DNA from 3 places in the Amycolatopsis sp. N2S4-7 genome. Region 3 is predicted to be linked to each of the others. Evidence: riboswitches for the same ligand, from Rfam matches in the RefSeq annotation. Region 3 holds a riboswitch; each other region holds the start of a gene.
What was found. Region 3 has a riboswitch for S-adenosylmethionine ahead of thrC (threonine synthase). Riboswitches for the same ligand answer to the same signal wherever they lie in the genome.

Region 1: linked by a shared signal. The riboswitch ahead of ACH54P_RS35470 (methionine ABC transporter ATP-binding protein) and the one ahead of thrC (threonine synthase) in region 3 are both predicted to bind S-adenosylmethionine.
Region 2: linked by a shared signal. The riboswitch ahead of ACH54P_RS44680 (aminotransferase class V-fold PLP-dependent enzyme) and the one ahead of thrC (threonine synthase) in region 3 are both predicted to bind S-adenosylmethionine.

What each region holds. Positions count from the first base shown of each region.
Region 1 is NZ_CP172299.1:7,453,286-7,460,071, reverse strand. Features, by position in the region: gene ACH54P_RS35475 (DHA2 family efflux MFS transporter permease subunit) at 1-866, shown strand, start outside; gene ACH54P_RS35470 (methionine ABC transporter ATP-binding protein) at 922-1,935, opposite strand; SAM riboswitch class I at 2,143-2,233, opposite strand; gene rsmA (16S rRNA (adenine(1518)-N(6)/adenine(1519)-N(6))-dimethyltransferase RsmA) at 2,358-3,197, opposite strand; gene ACH54P_RS35460 (resuscitation-promoting factor) at 3,395-4,819, opposite strand; gene ACH54P_RS35455 (TatD family hydrolase) at 5,107-5,943, opposite strand; gene metG (methionine--tRNA ligase) at 5,954-6,786, opposite strand, start outside.
Region 2 is NZ_CP172299.1:9,469,709-9,476,494, reverse strand. Features, by position in the region: gene ACH54P_RS44700 (RluA family pseudouridine synthase) at 1-178, opposite strand, end outside; gene lspA (signal peptidase II) at 175-804, opposite strand; gene ACH54P_RS44690 (hypothetical protein) at 828-1,472, opposite strand; gene ACH54P_RS44685 (hypothetical protein) at 1,472-2,023, opposite strand; gene ACH54P_RS44680 (aminotransferase class V-fold PLP-dependent enzyme) at 1,969-3,438, opposite strand; SAM riboswitch class IV at 3,478-3,592, opposite strand; gene ACH54P_RS44675 (M23 family metallopeptidase) at 3,674-4,339, opposite strand; gene ACH54P_RS44670 (potassium/proton antiporter) at 4,579-6,057, opposite strand; gene ACH54P_RS44665 (ArsR/SmtB family transcription factor) at 6,155-6,786, opposite strand, start outside.
Region 3 is NZ_CP172299.1:9,152,394-9,159,179, reverse strand. Features, by position in the region: gene ACH54P_RS43045 (class I SAM-dependent methyltransferase) at 1-268, shown strand, start outside; partial or broken gene ACH54P_RS43040 (VOC family protein) at 265-638, opposite strand; gene ACH54P_RS43035 (DMT family transporter) at 662-1,525, opposite strand; gene rpsT (30S ribosomal protein S20) at 1,854-2,114, shown strand; gene holA (DNA polymerase III subunit delta) at 2,380-3,360, opposite strand; SAM riboswitch class I at 3,508-3,641, shown strand; gene thrC (threonine synthase) at 3,655-4,920, shown strand; gene ACH54P_RS43015 (ComEC/Rec2 family competence protein) at 4,963-6,786, opposite strand, start outside.

The sequences.
Region 1 (6,786 bases), 1.7 Mb from region 3:
TCGCCGTGGCCGCCGGGCTGGGCGCCTGGTTCGCCGTCCCGGCCACGACCGGGCACCGGGAGACCAAAGTGGACTGGACCAGCGCGCTGCTCAGCTGCGGCGGGGTCGTCGTGCTGGTGCACGCCCTGTCCGAAGCGGCGGTCGAGGGCTGGAATTCGTTGCCGGTACTGGCTTTTCTCGCGCTTTCGGTGGTTCTGCTCGGCGCGTTCGTGCTCCGGCAGGCGCGGCACCCGCACCCGTTGCTGCCGCTGCCGGTCGTGACCGACCGCGCCCGCGCCGTCGCGTACCTGACGGTCGGTACCGCGTCGTTCGGCGCGTTCGGGATGTTCCTGTTCCTGACCTACCAGCTGCAGGTGGTGATGGGCTACGGCGCGCTCGCCGCGGCGCTGGCGTTCCTGCCGACGCTGGGCGCGAACCTCTTCGCCTCGACGCAGCTGTCCGGACGGCTGCTGGCCCGGTTCGGCCCGCGCCCGCTGCTCGCGGGCGGGTTGGCCGTGCTCGCCGGCGGGTTGCTGCTCGCCACCCGGCTGACGCCGGACGCGTCGTACGTCCCGGTCGTCCTGCCGATGCAGCTGCTGCTCGGCCTCGGCGCCGGCCTGTGCATGCCGGTGGTGCTGAACGTCGCGACCCGGGACGTCGGCGCGCGGGACGCGGGCGCGGCGTCGGCGTTCGTGACGACGTCGCAGCAGGTGGGGGCGTCATTGGGGACGGCGACGCTGAACACGATCGCCACCGCCGCGGCGGCCGGGCTGACCACCTCGACGGCGATCGTCCACGGCTACACGACGGCCGCGGCCTGGGCGGCCGGGATCGTCGGCGCCGCCGCGCTCACGGCGTTGCTGGTCCTGCCCCGCGGTACCCGCTGAAAGCCGTGAAGGCCACCTCGGGGGATTCCCGAGGTGGCCTTCACGGACTTGCTGCTCAGGCGGCGGCGATGCCCTGCGGGCCGCGCGCGGTGTGCGTCACGTGGCCGCCGCGCTCGGCGACCCACGCCAGCGCCGCGTCGGCGCGCTCGCCGCGGACGCCAAGGCGGAACCGGCCGACCGGGGTGTCGCCGATCCGGGTCAGGCCGCCGCCGATGGTGGCGAACTCGACGTCGAAGCGGCCCGCGGCCTCGGGCAGCAGCGCGCCGACCGACGCGAAGCCGACCAGCACGACGTCGACCGAGCGGTCGTAGCGCGCCGCCTGCGAGCGGGACGTCTCGATGGCCGGCAGCAGCGCCCGGGCGGTGCGGCTGGCCGGGTCGGAGATCAGGTCGAGGACCGTGCCGCGCTCGACGACCGTGCCGTCCTCGAGCACCGCGACGTCGTCGCAGACCCGGCGGACCACGCCCGCGTCCGGCGTCGTGAGCACGACGGTGACGCCCAGCTCGGAGCGGGCCCGGTCGAGGACGGTGAGCACCGCGCCGGCCTCCTCCGGGTCGATGCCGGCGGTCGGGTCGTCGGCGAGCAGCACCGCGGGGGCCGCGGCCAGCGCCTTCGCGACCGCGACGCGGCGGAGCTGACCGGCGGACAGCTCGCCGGGGCGCTGCGCGGCGCGCGGCGTCAGGCCGACGAGGTCGAGCAGCGAGCCGACCCGGCTGCGGCGCTGCGGGCCGTCGACGCCGAGCTGCTCGAGCGGGGAAGCGATGTTGCCGGCGATGGTGCGCTCGGCGATCAGCTCCGGCTTCGTCGAGACGACACCCAGCTGGCGGCGGATCTCGCGCAGGCGGCGGCCGTCGAGGGTGCCGGTGTTGAGGCCGTCGAGCCGGACGACCCCGCGGTCGGGCCGCTCCTGCAGCGCGATGCACCGGGCGAGGACGGACTTGCCGGAACCGGCGGGGCCGACCACGCCGAACAGCGAGCCGGCCTGGACGTCGACACTCACGTCGCGCAGCGCGACGACCGGATTTCCGTTGAGGGCAAAGGACTTGGACAGGTTTTCGACGGTGATCACGAAGGCTCCAGAAAACGGGGTGCGCGCGGATGGCGGCACCCGGCCGCAAGCGAATTCCGTCCTTTATGGACGGTGCATGAAGAAGAGGTGGACCGGCTGGCTAGCTCAGTTGGAGCGCCGACATGCGGTCACGGAGCGGCGGCCTTCGTCGACGACGCGACGCCTGGTCAGGAGCAGGGGGCGAGCTACCCTCTTCATCGGAAACGGCCTCCATCGGTCCTGGCGGTAGCACCTGCCCTGTGGAGGGTGGTTGCTGCGACTTCGGCGAGCCAGGTCTCTCAGTCGCTCGGGATGGACGTACTGAGTAAAACCGATCCCGAGGAGCGAAAGCAAGCGTGTTGGCCCAGATCACACGTCTGGAGGTGTCCGAATCGCGGGATCACCCGCGGGGAGGGCGTATTTTCACCGCCTCCACTGTGGAACTAGCGCGTGGCGGCGAGTCTCGCGAAGGCGTGCACGTCGAGCTGCTCGCCGCGGGTCCTGGGGTCGATCCCGGCGGCCGTGAGCAGCTCCCCGGCGCGTTCGGCCGAGCCCGCCCAGCCGGCGAGCGCGGCGCGGAGCGTCTTCCTGCGTTGTGAGAAAGCGGCGTCCACGAGGCCGAACAGCCTGTCCCGGTCTTCGGACGCGGGTACGTCGGCACGTTCGAAGGCGACGAGCGCGGAATCGACGTTCGGCACCGGCCAGAACACCGAGCGTGGCACCGTGGCGACCTTGCGTGCACTGCCGTACCAGGCCAGCTTGACGCTCGGCACGCCGTAGATCCGGCTGCCCGGGCCGGCGGCCATCCGGTCGGCGACCTCGGTCTGCACCATGACCAGGCCGCGCCGCAGCGACGGCAGCTCGGCCAGCAGGTGCAGCACCACCGGCACGGCGACGTTGTACGGGAGGTTGGCGACGAGGGCGGTCGGCTCGGCGGGCAGGTCCTTCGCGGTGACGCGCAGCGCGTCGGCCCCGACGACGGTCAGCCGCCCGGCGGCCTCGGCCCCCCGCTCGGCGACGGTCTTCGGCAGCCGTTCGGCGAGCACGGGGTCGATCTCGACGGCGACGACCCGAGCTTCGGTGGCGAGCAGCCCCAGCGTCAGCGACCCGAGCCCGGGCCCGACCTCGAGGACGACGTCGTCCCGGCCGACCTGGGCCAGTTCGACGATCCGGCGGACGGTGTTGGGATCGTGCACGAAGTTCTGGCCGAGCTTCTTGGTCGGCCGCACGTCGAGCTCGGCCGCCAGCCCGCGGATCTCGGCAGGTCCCAACAGTTCAACCACCGCACGAGCTTACCCAGGGGCATCACCCGTGCTTGGGCAGGCATCACGCGTGATCGAAGGGGCATCACGCGTGATTGGAGGGGCATCGGCGTGATGGCCCTCCAATCACCGGTGATGCCCTTCGGCACCCGCGTGCTGCCTTTTCGCGCACGCGAAAACGGCCCCCGCGGGAGGCGGGGGCCGTTTCGAAAAGCGGGTCAGGCCTTCTTGCCGCAGACCGGCCAGGCGCTGTAGCCGCCGCGGGCGTCGCGGACCTTCTCGGCGATCGCGATCTGCTGCTCACGCGAAGCCTGGTTCGGGAGGTTCGCGTACTGGTCGCCGCCGTAGGCGTCCCAGGTGCGCTTGTCGAACTGGAGGCCGCCGTAGTAGCCGTTGCCGGTGTTGATGGCCCAGTTGCCGCCCGACTCGCACTGCGCGATGCGGTCCCACGCGGAGCCGTCGCCGATGTCCGGGGTCGGGGCCTTCTTGCTGCCGACGTGGACGATCTTCGGCTTCGGCTGGGTGATGACCTCTTCGGAGACGCTCTCCCGGGAGACCTCTTTGCCGTTCTTCTGCGTGACCTTGTAGGTCACCATCTTCTCGCCGGGCGTGCCGGGGTCCTCGACCTCGGTCTTGCCCTTCTCGAGGTCCGGGTCGTCGACGCGCTGCTCGGGCGGGTCGATGGTCTCCTTCTGGACGACCGTCGAGACGCCGGTGCGGCTGATGTGCACCTCGGCGCCGTCGGTCAGCTTGACGTCCAGACCACCCTCGGCGGCGTCCTCCGGGCCCAGGGTGAGCTTGTACTCGCCCAGGAACTCCTTCGTGGTGACCGCGGTGGTGGTGACCTTCTTCGGCTCGTTCGCGCCGTCGTAGAGCGTGATGTGCTTGAGGGTCTTGATCTCGACGGTGGCGCCCTGCAGGGGCAGCTCGCCGTCCTTCGGCATCGACATCCACGTGCCGGACTGCTCGGCCTGGGCCATGCCGAGCTGGCTGAGGGCGTCGCCGAGGTGGGTCGCGCGGACCCAGGAGGTGTGCTCGGCACCGTCGACGATCAGCTTCAGCTGACGGCCGCGCTCGAGCTTGATGACCCCGCCGTCGCCGACCTCGGCCTGCGGGGAGGGCGAGAGCGAGTCGTGCGCACCGACGGACAGGCCCGCGTCCTCGAGCACCTCGCCGACGGTGTCGCCGAAGGAGTGCACGGTCTGCTGCTGGCCGTCGACGTCGACGGTGATGCTCTTGTTCATCGCCAGCGCGGCCGCGCCGCCGCCGGCGACGCTGATCATGACGCTGAGGACGGCGCCCTTGAGGAACCGGCGCTTCCAGACCTTGGTGGTCTGGCGGAGACCCTCGTCCAGAGCCGCACGACGCGCTTCGGGGGAAGCGGTGCGGTCCTCCTCGAGGCCGTCCGGGATGACGATCGGCGGCAGGTACGTCGTCTCGGCGTTGATGAGGCGGATCAGTTCGTCGACGTCGACGTCGATCTCGGCCATCATCGCGTCGGCGTCGGGGCCGAGCGCGGCGAGGATGTCCTGCTGCGTGATGTTCGGGTCGTCGGAGAAGTCGAGCTGGCCGTATGCGGTGTTCTCGAACTCGCGGTCGAGCACGGCCGCGGAGCGCGCTCCAGCCTGTCTGCTACCTGTCACCGGGTCGTTCCCTTTCCCAAGACATCGTTCGGGGCGACGTCTTTACGTCTGGGCCCGCAGCCGGCGCCATCGTCACGGTCCCGGCCGTACCTACCCGGTTCCGCTTCCCCGACGTGCACTGACGTGACTGTGGGCGTAACAGTCGGCAACTGCAGTCTGCAGTACCGACCGGCACGATCACGGGACAGTAACGGGTCCCGCCGGGTTGCGCAAACACCCCCCGGAGTGTCGTGATCTGGGTCACTCCATCAGGTGGGCGATCGAGAAACCCTGTTGTCGCAATGCGTTCAACCCGTTGTGACACTGGGGAGTCGGTAGACCCGTTCGGCGGTGGTCCGGACCGATTCGGCGACTTCGTGGACAGCTTCGCCCCTGAGCGCCGCGAGGTGACGGACGGTGTAGGCGGCGCCGAACGGCTCGTTCGGCCGCCCACGGAACGGGTGGGGGGTCAGGAAGGGTGCGTCGGTCTCGACGAGGTACTGCCCCGGCGGGCAGAGCCGCGCCGCCTCGTGGAGCCCCTTCGCGTTCTTGAACGTCACCGTGCCCGCGAAGGAAAGGACGAATCCCGCATCGACGCACGTGCGGGCCATTTCGGCGTCGCCGGAAAAACAATGGAAGATTACGGCATTCGGCGCACCCTCTTCGGCCAGGATGCGCAGCACGTCGTCGTGGGCCTCGCGGTCGTGGATCATCAACGGCTTGTCCAGCCGCTTCGCCAGGTCGATGTGCCAGCGGAAGGCCTCCTGCTGGGCGTCGTGCGGCGAGTAGTCCCAGTAGTAGTCGAGACCGGTCTCGCCGACCGCGACGACGCGCTCCTGGCCCGCCAGGCGCTCCACTTCGGACTTTTCGGCGTCGCCGAACTCCTTCGTCCGCGTGGGGTGGATCGCGACCGCGGCGAAGACGCGGGCGTCCCAGGTGGCCGCCTCGGCGGCCCAGCGGGCCGAGGCGAGGTCGTCCGCGACCGTGACGACGCGGGCGACGCCGGCGCGCTCGGCGCGGTCGACCACGGCCGTGACATCGGCCGCGGTGACCGCGCCGCACGCGTCGAGATGGGTGTGCGCGTCCACCACCGACACCGGGAGCCGGTCCGGGACCGGCGGCAGCTCGCGCTTCTCGTCACCCATGCATGACCTCTTAGTCCTTCGTGATCGGTGCCCACTCCGGGCCGGTCTCGCCGAGCGCCGGGTCGAGCTTGGTGAACAGCGGCGACGGCTTGACCAGCGGCTTGCCGACCTCGATCGGCTTCGACTCCCACTTGGCCTGCTCGGCCGCGTAGTCGCCGGTGAGGATCGGGTTGACCCGGCCGGCGATGTCGAGGTCGTCGACCTCCTTGAGCTCCGGCTGGGCGGCCCAGACGCCGGTGCCGCCGAGGGCCTCGTGCACCTTCTGCGCCGAGTGCGGCAGGAACGGCGTCAGCAGCGTGTTGGCGTCGGAGACGACCTGCAGCGCGGTGTGCAGCACGGTGTCGCGCCGCGTCGGGTCGTCCTTGAGCTTCCACGGCTCCTGGTCGGAGATGTACTTGTTCGCCGCGGTGACGACCTTCATCGCCTCGCTCGCCGCCAGCTTGAACCGGGACCGGGCCAGGTGCGCGCCCGCCGTGTCGAACGCCTTGCGCGACAGCGCCTTCAGCTCTTCGTCGGCCGCCGTCGGGGCCTCCGGGCGCGGGATCGCGCCGACGTTCTTGTGCGCCATCGAGATGGACCGGTTGACCAGGTTGCCCCACTCGTTGGCCAGCTCGAAGTTGGTCCGGCGGACGAACTCGTCCCAGGTGAAGTCGGTGTCCTGGGTCTCCGGGCCGGCGACCGAGATGAAGTACCGCAGCGTGTCCGGGCCGAAGTCGCGCAGGAAGTCCTCGACGTAGATCACGCGCCCGCGCGAGGTCGAGAACTTCGAGCCGCTCATGGTGAGGAACTCGCTGGAGACGATCTCGTCCGGCAGGTGCAGCTTGCCGTACTTGCCGGGCTCGC
Region 2 (6,786 bases), 320 kb from region 3:
GGAGACCGCCGCCGGAGAGGCGGTCGGACTTGCCCGCGGGACGGCCGTCGAGCAGCACGTCCCCGGACTCGGCGAGCTCGGCGACGACCGTGCGGGACAGCCCGAGCAGCTTGGCGAGGCCGGCGTCGACCCGCATCCCGTCGAGCCCGTCGGGCACCGGGAGCATCCGCGACGTCACGCCTGCTCCTCCTGCTTCTTCTTGTCCTTGGTCGACGTGCCGTCGTAGTCCTTGCCCAGCAACGACAGCAGGACGATCAGCGCGCCGCCGACGCAGATGGCCGAGTCGGCGATGTTGAAGATCGCGAAGCCCTTGCCGTTCGGGGCGAACGCCGAGATGAAGTCGACGACGTGGCCCTGCAGGCCGCCGGGCGCGCGGAAGATGCGGTCGGTGAGGTTGCCGGTGGCGCCGGCGAGCACGAGGCCGAGGCCGATCGCCCAGCCGATCGAGCGCAGGCGGCGCGACAGCCAGATGATCGCGATGACGACGGCCAGCGCGACCAGCGCGAGCACCCACGTCATGCCGGTGGCCATGGAGAACGCGGCACCCGGGTTGCGGATCACCTGCAGGTAGATCAGCCCGCCGAGGATCCGGACCGGCTCCTTGCCCTCCAGGTTGGCGGTGACCAGGTTCTTCGTCACCAGGTCGATCGCCCAGAACACGACGGCGACGGCGAACACCCAGCCGACCCGCCGCTTCGGCAGCAGCGGCTTCGCCGGGACTTCCGGCGTCTCCTGCACGGTCTCGGGCGCCACCTCGGCGGCGGCGTCGGTGTCGGGTTCGGAGTGGCTGGGCTCGGTGCTCACCGGTCCATTGTCCACGGCGCTGGTCAGGACGTGTCGGCGGCAGTGTCGTGCGGGCCTCGCAGGAGCACGGCGAACGCGGCCGCGAACAGCACGGCCGCCGCGACCAGCACCCCGGTCACCGGCGGCCGGACCACCATGGTGACCAGGCCGAACACCCCGGCGACGGCCAGCACGAACCGGCTGCGCTCGTACCCGGCCAGCAGCAGGAGCCCGAGCGTGGCCACCAACGCGCCGCGCAGGTCGCCGGCCAGCCGGAACTGCAGCGCCCCGGCCAGGTCCAGCACCGGGAGGGCGAGCAGGGCACCCAGCGTGCCGAGCGCGAACCGCCCGGTCCGCGGCGGCGTGCCCGCCCGGCGCAGGTCGAGCCAGTACCAGCTCGCCACGGCGAGCACGACGCAGGCGAGCGCGGCGAGCCAGCCCAGGCCGGCCGAAGGCGTGCTGCCGGCCGCGACGGCGGTGGCCAAGACCCGCTCGCCGTCCGGGTAGCCGGTGCCGCCCACCCCGCCGGTACCGAAGAGCCCCCGGTTCTCCGGAGTCATCGGCTGGGCACGCAGGCTCGAGAAGAAGCCGGTGGTGGCGTCGTCGGGGGCCTTCGCGAGGGCCACCATCGCCAGCTGGGCGAACCCCAGCGCCGCCAGCGGGAACCAGTACCGCCGTGAATTCCCCATCACCGCAGGGTATCGGGTGCCCGGCGCACGAGGGCCACGAAGGCGGCGGCGAGCAGGACGATCGCCGACAGCAGCGCGCCCACGAGGTCCGCCGAGAGCACGACCGCGAGCACGGCGAACCCGGCCGCGGTGAGCAGCACGAGCACACTGCGTTCGTACGCGGCGAGGACCAGCAGGCCGAGCGTGGCCAGCAGCGGGCCGCGCAGCCCGTCCCCGAGCCGGAACTGCCAGGACCCGACCAGGTCGAGCAGCGGCACGGCGAGCAGCGCGGCGACCGTGCCGAGGACGAACCGCCCCGTGCGGACGGGCCGCAGGGCGAGCGCGTACCAGACCGCCGTACCCCCGACCACCACGCCGAGCGTGACGAGCCAGACCGGCCCGGCGGGCAGCCCCGCGCCCGGCGCGTAGTAGGTGTCCTGCGTGAGCCACTGCGGGTAGCCCGTGCCACCGACGCTGCCGGAGCCGAGGGACTGGTGCACGGGCCCGGTCAGGATGTTCACCGACTCGCTCGCGGCCGGGCTCCGGCGCGAAAGCAGCAGCACCGCCGCCATGCCGATCTGCGCGAACCCCAGCAGTGCCAGCGGAAACCAGAAACGCGGCCCTCTCCCCATCCGCTCAGGCTAGCGCCCCCGGCAGAACGGGGGAGCTCCCGCGGATCGCCCACCGGCGCCCAGCGGCCGTCCGCTTTCGCGTACTCCCAGCGGGCCCCGCGCGCGACGATCTGGCGCAGGGCCAGCACCACGCGGTCGACGTGCTCTTCGGTGCTGCCCAGGCCGAGGCTGACGCGGACGGCCTGCTGCCCGTCGCCGCCGGTGACGCCGATCAGCCGCCGGGCCGCGATGTGGGCGCAGAAGGCGCCGTCGCGCACGCCGATGCCGTACTCGGCCGACAGGACCGCGGCGAGCCAGCCGGGGTCGAAGCCGTCGACGACGAAGCTGACCGTGCCGACGCGGTCGACCGGCGCGTCGAACAGCCGCAGCTCGGCGCAGCCCGGGATGCCCTCGAGACCCTTGCGCAGCCGGGCGAGCAGCGCCTGCTCGTGGTTTTCGATCGCGGCCCAGTTCCCGCTGAGGGTTTCGCAGGCGACGCCGAGCGCGTACACGCCGACGGTGTTGGGCGAACCGGCTTCGTGCCGCTCCGGCCCGGTGTTCCAGACGACCGCGTCCTCGGTGACGAGCTTGGTCGCGCCGCCACCGGCGAGGTACGGCCGGGCGGCGCGCAGCCAGTCGGCGCGGCCGATCAGCGCGCCCGCACCGAAGGGCGCGTACAGCTTGTGACCGGACACCGCGACGTAGTCGACGTCCAGCTCCCTGATCGAGATGCGGCGGTGGGGGGCCAGCTGGGCGGCGTCGAGCGCGATGCGGGCGCCGTGCCGGCGCGCCACGGCCGCGATCTCCGCCACCGGCAGCAGCTCACCGGTCACATTGGACGCTCCGGTGACGACGACCAACCGCGGTCCCTGCGGGGAATCCGCGAGTGCTTCGTCCACAGCGGACACCGCGGCGAGGCGCGTGCGCGGGGTCGGGATCCGCCGGACGTTCGGGCCCTGCCACGGAAGCAGCGCGGCGTGGTGTTCGGTGTCGAACACGATCACCGTGGTGTGCCGCGGCAGGCTGCGGGCCAGCAGGTTGAAGGAATCGGTGGTGTTGCGGGTGAACACGACGGTGTCGGTCCGCCGCGCGCCGACGAACCGGCGCAGGACGTCGCGGGTGCGTTCGTAGAGCTTCGTCGAGACCTGCGACGCGAAACCCGCGCCGCGGTGGACGCTGGCGTACCACGGCAGGAACTCGTCGACGGCGCCGCGGACCGCGTCGAGGCACGGGGCACTCGCGGCGTGGTCGAGGTTGGCGTAGCCGATGTCCCCGCCGGTCACGAGCGGAACCCGCAGCGACGCCCCGGCGACGGCGGGAACGGCTTGGGGCGCAAGGGTTTCGACGGGCTGGGTGCGGTCGATGGCGAGAGTCATCGGGGTGCCTCCTCGGCGGTCCGGGGGACCCCGGCGAGGGGCCCGCGCTTGCCCGTCGCACGACGCGACCGGCCCGGTCTTCACCCGGGGCACCCCACCGCGGTAGGAGGGTTGCCGGCCAGCAAGCCGGGGCTTGACGCTGGCACTCATGACCTAGTCGGAAAGGTAACCGAAACCGCGCCCGGCGGCCAACCCCCGGCTCACATTCTGAGACGCCGCTCACAGGCGCCCGGGTTCAGAGCCGGGCGCGGAAGTTCCCCGGCAGCTGGGTGACGGCGTTGTCCGCGAGGTGCGTCGCGGTGCCTGCGTACTGCTCGGTTCCGGCGGTGAAGCGCCAGCCGCCCAGGGTCTTGCCGTCGACCGGCTCGCCGTAGGCCGCCGCGACCGTCGTCGAGACGGCGCCGAACGCGAGACCGTCCCAGTTACCCGCAGTTGCCGCCGTCGCGTCCGGCAGGGTCCAGAGGGTGAAGTGCACGTGGGCGCCGGTGCTGCTGCCGCCGCACGGCAGCGCGTTGCCGGTCGACCCGAGCACCGTCCCGGCCTCGACGTGCTCGCCGTCGGCGACCGCGATGCCCTCCAGGTGGTAGTACCCGGTCCGCCAGCCGCCGGCGTGGTCGACGGTCACCCAGTCGCCGCCGGAGCAGTGCTGCAGGTGGACGGTGCCGGCCAGCGCCGCGCGCACGGTGCGGTCGGCCGGGCTGAAGTCGATGGCGTTCTTCACGCGGGTGCTGCCGTCGTCGGAGTGGATGCCGGCCGAGTAGACCTGCTGGCCCGCCTCGAACGGCAGGGTCAGTGCCGGGAACGGCGCCACCTCGGCGGTCGCGGCCGGGGCGGCGAGCAGCCCGAGGGCCGCGGTGATCGCGGCGGTCAGGACCGCCGCACGCACGGGAAGGTTCGTCACCGTGTGTACTCCTTTGGCTCTACGCTCACCCATTCGAACTAACCGGATCGAGCGCACAGTAGGCCAAACGTTGGATCACTGGGAAGATCAAGTGAGATTTTTGTGAGCGAACTGCGCGTGGCGAGCGGCGGAACCCGTGCGGAAGGGGCATCACGCGTGATCAGACGGGCATCACGCGTGATGGGCGGGGCATCATCAGTGGTCCGATCGGTGCCGGCGCGGCCACGACCACGAACGGGTTACCGGCCGGACTCGCCCTTCCAGCGGGCCAGGCGCCCGGCCCGGTCGACGGCGCGGAGCCGGCGTTCGACGTCGTCGCGGACCCCGGTCGTCGTGACGACCAGCAGCTGGTCGTGCTCCTGCAGCCGGCTGGTCTTCTGCGGGGTGAAGCCCGCGCCGTCGCGCACGACCAGGCTGACCGTCGCGCCGACGGGCAGCCGCAGCTCGGACAGGTAGACGCCGTGCAGCCGCGACCCGGGCTGGATCCGGACCTGCAGCAGCTCGGCGCCCATTTCGTCCAGCGGCGCCGAGTCGACCTCGATCTCGTGCGCCTCGGACTTCTTGGCCAGCCCGAGCCGGCGCCCGAGCGGCCCGAGCGTCGCGCCCTGCACCAGCGTCAGCACGACGACCAGCACGAACACGGCGTCGACCAGCCGTTGCGCGCCGGGCAGCCCTTCCGAAAGCGGGATCATCGCGAGCACGATCGGCACCGCGCCGCGCAGCCCCGCCCACGACAGGAACGCCTGTTCCCGCCACGGCAGCCGGAACGGCAGCATCGACACCACGACGGAGATCGGCCGCGCCAGCAGCAGCACGACGGCGCCCGCGACCAGGCCCGGCACCACCGCGTCGAGCAGACGCCCCGGGGAGGCGAACAGCCCGAGCAGCACGAACAGCCCGATCTGGGCCAGCCAGCCCAGCCCTTCGGCGAACGACAGCGTGTCCGAACGGTGCGGCAGCCGCGCGTTGCCGAGCACCAGCGCGGCGACGTAGGTGGCGAGCAGCCCGGACGCGTGCAGCAGCTGCCCGGACGAGTACGCCACGACGCACACCGCGACCGTGGCGAGCGGGTAGAGCCCGGTCGCCGGCAACGCGGCCCGGCGCAGCGCGAACCCGCCGAGCCAGCCGAAGGCGAGCCCGATCACCAGGCCCGCGGTGAGCTCGTAGACCACCAGCAGCGGCAGCGTCCAGTCCACAGTGGTGCCCGCGGCCAGCACCACGACGGCGATGTAGGCCGGCGCGTCGTTGATGCCGGACTCCAGCTCCAGCGCGCCGACGAGCCGTTTGCCGATCCCCGCCGTGCGCAGCACGGAGAACACCGCCGCCGCGTCGGTCGACGCGAGCACCGCGCCCCACAGCAGGGAAAGCCGCCAGTCGAGGCCCAGCAGCCAGTGCAGGGCGGCGCCGGTGACCGCGATGCTCACCACGACGGCCACTGTGGACAGTGCGATGCCGATGCCCAGCGAGGGTTTGACCGCCGACCACCGCGTCGTCAGCCCGCCTTCGGCGAGGATCATGACGAGCGCGGCGAGACCGAGCGACTGCGTCAGCTCGGGGTTGTCGAAGCGGATGCCGAAGCCGGCCTCCCCCAGCAGCACGCCGATCCCGAGGTACAGCAGCAGCGACGGCAGGCCGAGCCGGATCGACACGCGCACGGCGAGCACGGAGGCGAGCAGCACGACGCCGCCGACGCCGAGCAGCACGGGAAGCTGGTCCATGCCGCCTCCCTCCCGAGTGCCGTGGGGCCCTCAGAATAGTGAGGCGACCGGGTTAACTCGTTCGTGTACCGCTGCCCCGGGCCGGCCACCCGGTGTGTTAAGGCCCGACGGCACCGAGCGCGTCGAGGTCGACACCGAGCGCTGCGAACGGCTTCGCCGCCCCCGGCAGGACCTTGACCGCGCGGTGGCCGTCGCGGGCGACCCAGCCGGCGTCGACCGCCCGGTCGAGCAGCGCCGCGGGCACCGCCCCGGCGAGGTGGTCCCGGCGCTCCGTCCAATCCAGACAGTCGCGCAGCAGCGGCCGCCGCCCGGCGGCGACCGGCACGCCGAGGCCGGCCAGCACCTCGCGGCCGCGTCCGGTCAGCGCCAGCCCGTCCGCCGTGTCGAGCAGGCCGGCGGCCAGCATGCCGTCGCGGACGGCGACCCCGAGCACACCGGCGAGGTGGTCGTAGCAGGTCCGCGCGAACCCGAGCCGCCGCACCCGCAGCGACGACTTCAGCCCGGTCACCGGGCGGTGCTCGGCGTGCTGGGCGAGGTGCTCGATCAGCTCGGCCACGCGCGGGTCGGCGATCCGGACGTAGCTGGCGCGGCCCTGCTTGACCCGCGCGACGAACCCGGCGTCGGCCAGCCGGGTGACGTGCTCGCTGGCCGTCGAGAGCGCGATCCCGGCCGCCTTCGCCAGCTCGCCGACGGTCCAGGCCCGCCCGTCCAGCAGCACGAGGCACATGG
Region 3 (6,786 bases):
GCGCGACGGATCCGTCGACGTCGTCCTGACCGTGAACAACGTCATGCTGTGGGACGACCGCGCGGCCGGGTTCGCCGAACTGCTCCGGGTGCTGCGCCCCGGCGGGCGGCTGCTGCTGTCCGCGCACGAGAAGTGGCTGCCCGTGAGCAGGCACGTCCTGGCCGACGAAGCCGCCTCCGCGGGCTTCGCCGACCTGCAGACGTGGACCTGGGAACCGCCCGGCTTCGCCGCGCTCGCCGCGCAGCTGCGGGCCGTCAAGCCCGCCTAGCGGGTGTCCGTCCGGATCGGGTGGCCTTCGGGCACCTCGACCAGCACGATGCGCGTGCCGTCCGGGTCGGCGATCCAGGCCTCGTCGAGGCCCCAGGGCTCGCGCTGGGCGTCCCGCACCGGCTCCAGCCCCTTCTCCTTGAGACCGGCGACGGTGCCGGCCAGGTCCCGGACCTGCAGCCAGAGCACCAGGTCGGGCGACGAGCCCGCGTCCCCCGGCCGGAGACCTCCAGGGAGCCGTGCCCGAGGAAGAACACGGTGCCGCCGGGGAACTCGCGCTCCACGGCCAGGCCCAGGGTGTCGCGGTAGAAGGCGGTGCTCGCGGCGGCGTCGCGCGGGCGGATCAGCAGCCTGCTCTTCAGGACTTCCATCCGACCATCCCTACCGGACGCGCTCAGGCCGCCGCAATCGCGGCGATGCCGGACAGCACGATCACCGACCCGGTGAGCCGGCGGACGACGTCGTGTTCGCCCAGCACCAGCCACGCGGCGAGGCCGCCGAGCACGATGCTCAGCTCGCGGGCCGGCGCGACCAGGCTCACCGGCGCCATCGTCAGGGCGAACAGCACCAGGATGTAGGCGACCGGCGACAGCAGCCCGACGAGCAGCACCTCGCGGCGCTGCTCCCGCCAGATCCGGCGCACCTCGGCGCGGCCGGTCAGGGCGGTCGGCGCGAGCAGCACGCTCTGGATGACCGAGCCGAGGCCGAAGTAGACGACCGGCGGCACGCCGAGGCCGGTCACCGAGTGCGCGTCCCAGAGCGTGTAGCCGGCGATGACGGCGCCGGTCAGGAGGCCGTAGAGGATGCCGGCCCTGACCGCGTGCGGGTCGCCGCTCTGGCGGCCGGTGCTGATCACCAGCACGCCGGCGATGACCAGGAACGCGCCGAGCAGGCCGAGCGGGCCGGGGCGTTCCCCCAGCACCAGGACGGCGGCCAGCACCGACAGCAGCGGCCCGGTGCCGCGCGCGACGGGGTAGACGACGGAGAGGTCGCCGACGCGGTACCCGCGCTGCAGCACGATGCCGTAGGCGACGTGCAGCACCGACGTGCCGGCCGCGGCGAGCAGCCAGCTCCACTGTGGACGGTCTCCGCCCGCGACGAGCAGCACGACCGTGATCGGCAGCAGCACGACGGCCCCGACGGTGTAGTAGAGCCAGACGAACTGGGTGCCCCCGGAGGAGATCCGCTTGGCGGCGAGGTTCCACGCGGCGTGCACGACGGCGGCGACGAGGACGAGGGAGAGGGCGGTGGCGTTCATGGGACCCCTTACGGGTTTTCGCACGCGCGAAAACCGGGTCCTCCAGGCTTTTGCCCCGTCAGATGAACGGCAGGCCGTCCGGACCCGCCGATGGTGCCGCTCGGACCAGACCCACCGGTCCTGGTTGTCGTCGTACGGGCCGCGCGGACCGGCGGCGGAACCCTAGGCACTACCGCGGTCCACGGTACTCCCGGCTCCGGACGCCCGCGGCCCGGCTGTTAAAGTGGTCGCTCGCTGCCCGTGCGGCATTCCGTCATGGAGGAAACCCGCTTCCGCGGGGCCACTTCAGCGCGGCGGCGATCTCACCGAGTGAAACAGGAGTTGCCCTATGGCCAACATCAAGTCGCAGATCAAGCGCATCACGACGAACGAGAAGGCGCGTCAGCGCAACCAGGCGATCCGGTCCTCGGTGAAGACCGCGATCCGCAAGGTCCGCGAAGCCGCCGAGGCCGGCGACAAGGCCAAGGCCGTCGAGCTGCAGCGCGACGCCGCCCAGAAGCTGGACAAGGCCGTCTCGAAGGGCGTCATCCACGCCAACCAGGCCGCCAACAAGAAGTCGGCGCTCGCGAAGCGCGTCAACGCGCTCTGAGCTGATTGATTTCTGAGAAAGCCCCGGCTTCGGCCGGGGCTTTCTTCATGTTTGCGGGGTGGCGCAGACCGGCTGGGAGCGGCCCGCCGAGGCTCAGCGGGCCGCCAGCGATGGCCTCGCGCTCGCCGCGCCCGGCGGCAGCGGCGAGCTGAGGGAAGTTCTCCGGCCCGACGCGAAGGCCTCGCGGCTTGCTGGGCCCGGAGACCCGCGGTGAGCTGCAGCAGGCGCTCAGCCTGACATCAGCCGAGGCTTCGCGAGCCGTCGGTCAGCGGTCGCCCTTGGCGGCTGCCACCTGGAGGACCGCTCGCTCCAAGGCGTAGTTGGGGTCGGCCGCCACGCCCTTGACCTCGGCGTTCAACCTCGCCACCACGCGCATCGCCGTGGCCAGGCCGTCCTGGTTCCAGCCGCGCGACTGGCCCTGGGCCTTGCGGACCTTCCACGGCGGCATGCCCAGCTCGCCGGCCAGCTGATTCGGGTTGCCGCGGCCCGCTCCGGAGACCCGGGCGATCGTGCGGACCGCGTCGGCCAGGGCGTCGGCCACCAGAACGTGCGGGACGCCCAGCTGCATCGCCCAGCGCAGCGACTCCAGCGCCGCCGCGCGGTCGCCGCTGACCGCCTTCTCCGCGACCGCGAACCCCGTCACGTCGGCGCGGCCGCGGTGGTAGCGGTGGACCGCTTCGGCGTCGATGGTGCCGCCCGTGTCCGCGACCAGCTGCGTCGCCGCCGAAGAGAGTTCCCGCAGGTCGGAGCCCACGGCGTCGATCAGCGCGGCGACCCCGGCCGGGTCGATCTTGCCGCCCACCCGGCGCACCTCGTGCCGCACGAACTGCTCCCGCTCGGCGGGCTTGGTCAGCTTCGGGCACTCCGTCACCTCGGCGCCGGCCTTCTTCAGCGCCGCCGGGAGGGACTTGCCCGCCTTGCTGCGGCCGCCGCCGGTGTGCACCACGACGAGGACGATCCCGTCCGCGGGGTCCTTCAGATAGGCCGCCACGGCGTCGGCCAGTTCCTGCGAGATGTCCTGCGCCGCTTCGAGGACGATCACGCGGCCCTCGCTGAACAGCGACGGGCTGACCAGTTCGGCCAGCTCGGGCGCTGTGAGATCCGACACCCGCGCCCGGGTCAGCTCGGCCGTCGCGTCCATCGCGCGGGCGGCGGCCAGCGTCTCGCGGACGGCCCGCTCGATCAGCAGTTCTTCCTCGCCCAGCACCAGGTGCAGCGGGGCCGGGGCGGTGGCTTGCGCGGTCACCGGTGAATCCTCTCACTTGCTCAGTCGTGCGCCCGCTCCGGTGATGTGGAGCGGACACCATGGCAAGGCTCGAGCGCCGTGTCGTACGGTGTAACCGAGGCGGCCCGCCCCGGATCATCCGGCGTGCGCGCACCGACAACTGAATACCGCTCATCCAGAGGGGCAGAGGGAACGGCCCGACGAAGCCCCGGCAACCGGCGTACAGCCCGTCATCCCGCGATCGCGGGGTAGCTGACGACCACGGTGCCAATTCCGGCCCGCTCCGGCGGGGCAGATGAGGAAAGGAACCTCGCGATGACCGCAACCCTCGGCACGACCTCCACCACGAAGACCCCGGATCTCGGTCCCGCCGTCGAACTGGTGTCGAAGGAAGAGGGTCACCGGCAGCCGCTCGCCCCCGAGTTCGTCTCCGCGGAGGACTTCTCGCCGCTCGAGGTCGCCTACGACTTCGGCCGCGTCCGCCGCGAAGACATCGAGGCCGGCCCGAAGAACATCTGGCGCTACAAGAAGCTCCTCCCGGTCCCGTCCAACGTCGAAGAGATCCCCAACACCGAGCCCGGCGCGACCCGGCTGGTCCGCGCCGACCGCCTCGCCAAGGAGCTCGGCCTCAAGCGCGTGTGGGTCAAGGACGACACCGGCAACCCGACGCACTCCTTCAAGGACCGCGTCGTCGCCGTCGCGCTGGCCGCGGCCCGCGAGTTCGGGTTCGAGGTGCTCGCCTGTCCGTCGACCGGCAACCTGGCCAACGCGACGGCCGCCGCCGCGGCCCGCGCCGGCTGGCGGTCGGTCGTGCTGATCCCGAAGACCCTCGAGCGCGCCAAGATCCTCACCACCGCGGTGTACGACGGCGACCTCATCGCCATCGACGGCAACTACGACGACGTCAACCGCCTGGCCACCGAGCTGGCCGGCGAGCACCCGAAGTGGGCGTTCGTGAACGTGAACGTCCGGCCGTACTACTCGGAAGGCTCGAAGACGCTCGCCTTCGAGGTCGCCGAGCAGCTCGGCTGGCGCATCCCGCCGCAGATCGTCGTGCCGATCGCCTCCGGTTCGCAGCTCACCAAGGTGGACAAGGGTTTCCGCGAGCTGGGCCAGCTCGGTCTCGTGGAGGCCAGCCCGTACAAGGTGTTCGGCGCGCAGGCGACCGGCTGCTCGCCGGTGTCGGCCGCGTTCCGCGCCGGCCAGGACGTGGTCCAGCCGGTGAAGCCGGACACGATCGCCCGTTCGCTGGCGATCGGCAACCCGGCCGACGGCCCGTACGTGCTCGACATCGTCAACCGCACCGGCGGCGCGATCGAGGACGTCACCGACGAAGAGGTCGTCGAAGGCATCCGGCTGCTGGCCCGCACCGAGGGCATCTTCACCGAGACGGCCGGCGGGGTCACCGTCGCCACGGCGAAGAAGCTGGTCGAGACCGGCAAGCTGGACCCGGACGCCGAGACCGTGCTGCTGATCACCGGCGACGGCCTCAAGACCCTCGACGCGATCGAGAACCACGTCGGCCCCAAGGCGACCCTGCCGCCGTCGGCCGCCGCCGTGAACGAGGCACTCGGCTACTGATCTCCGCCCGAGCCGGGGCGGGCCACCCGGCCCCGCCCCGGCTCACCGGCGCGGCGGGCCGCGCGGCTCACCCCGGCGGACGATCGCCGTTCCGGCGACCACTGCGGTGTCGCCGTCCTGGTCGGTGCGGGTGACGAGCGCCCCGAGCGCGGCCAGGCTGTCCATTGTGGACCGGTTCGGGTGCCCGTAGGTGTTGCCCGCGCCCACGCTGACCAACGCCACCCGCGGCGCCACCGCCGCGAGGAACGCCGGCAGTGAGTAGCGACTGCCGTGGTGAGGGACCTTCAGCACCTCCGCTTCCAGGTTGCCGACGTCGGCCAGCAGATCGGCCTGCGCCGCCAGTTCGACGTCACCGGTCAGCAGCACGCGGCCGGCCGGGGTTTCCGCTCGCAGCACCACCGAACTGTTGTTGATCGTGGTGCCGTCCTGCTGCCCGGCCGAGCGGGCCGGTACGTACCGCGGGCCGAGCACGTCGAGTGAGAGCCCGGGCCACTCCAGGCGCTCCCCCGGGTTCAGTTCCACCAGCGGCACCGCCTGCCGGGCGGCCTCCGCCGCGACCTGCCGCCACGCCCACTCCGGCGCCCGCCCGGGCCCGACGGCGATCCCGCCGACCGCCCGGCCCTCGAAGACCGACGCGAGCCCGCCGATGTGGTCGGCGTGCAGGTGGCTCAGCACCACGAGCGGGATCCGGTCGACGGCCAGCCGGTGCAGGCACTCGTCGACCGGCCCCGGCTCGGGCCCGGTGTCCACGACGACGGCCCGTCCCGGCTCGGCGGTCGCCAGCACGACGGCGTCGCCCTGGCCGACGTCGCACTCCACCATCGCCCAGTTCCGCGGTGGCCACGCCGGCGCGAACACCCGGACCGGCACGAACACCAGCAGCGCGCCGACGACGAGCACCGCCATGAGCAGCCGCACCCGCCGGTGCCGGGCCGCCAGGACCAGCACCGCGAGGACGGCGGCCGCGAGCAGGCCGCCCGTCCAGCCGCCGGGCCAGGCGACGACCGCACCCGGGGCCCGCGCGCCGTGCCGGGCGACCGTGATCAGCCACCGCGCCTCCGGGCCGGCCAGGTGCACCAGGACCTTCCCGGCGCCCGGCCACCACGGGCCGGTGACCGTCGCCAGCACGCCGAGCACCGTCGCCGGCGCCACCACGGGTGCGGCGAGGACGTTGGTGAGCACCGAAACCAGGCTCACCGAGCCCGCCATGCCCGCGAGCACCGGCGTCGTCACCAGGAAGGCCGCCAGCGGGATCGCCAGCCCTTCGGCGACCCCGGGTGGGACGCCGCGGCGGACCATGGCTCCGGCCCAGCGGGGCGCGAGCAGGACCAGCCCGGCGGTGGCGACCACCGACAGCGCGAAACCGAAGTCCGTGGCCATCGCCGGATCCGCCACCACGAGCACGCACACCGCGAACGCCAGGGCGGGCAACGCCGAGCCGCACCGTCCCAAGGCCAAGGCGAGCAGCGCGACGGCCGCCATGACGCCGGCGCGCAGCACGCTCGGCTCCGGGCCGACCAAGACGAGGAACCCGGCCAGGCACGTCCCGGCCGCCACCGCCGACAGCCGGGGCCCGAGCCGGAGCAGCCGGAGCAGGAGCAGCACCGCCCCGCAGGCCACGGCGAGGTTCCCGCCGCTGACCGCGGTGAGGTGGGCGAGGCCCGCCGTGACGAACTCCTGCTCGACCCGCGGCGACAACGCGCTCGTGTCCCCCAGGACCAGGCCCGGCAGCAGGCCGGCGGGTTCGTCCGGGAGGTCCTGGCACAGGTCGTGCAGGCCGGCGCGCAGCCCGGCCGCCGCCCGCTGCCACCACGGCGCCGGGCCGGGCTCTCCCGGCGGGCCGCGCACGGACAGCACCGCGACGGT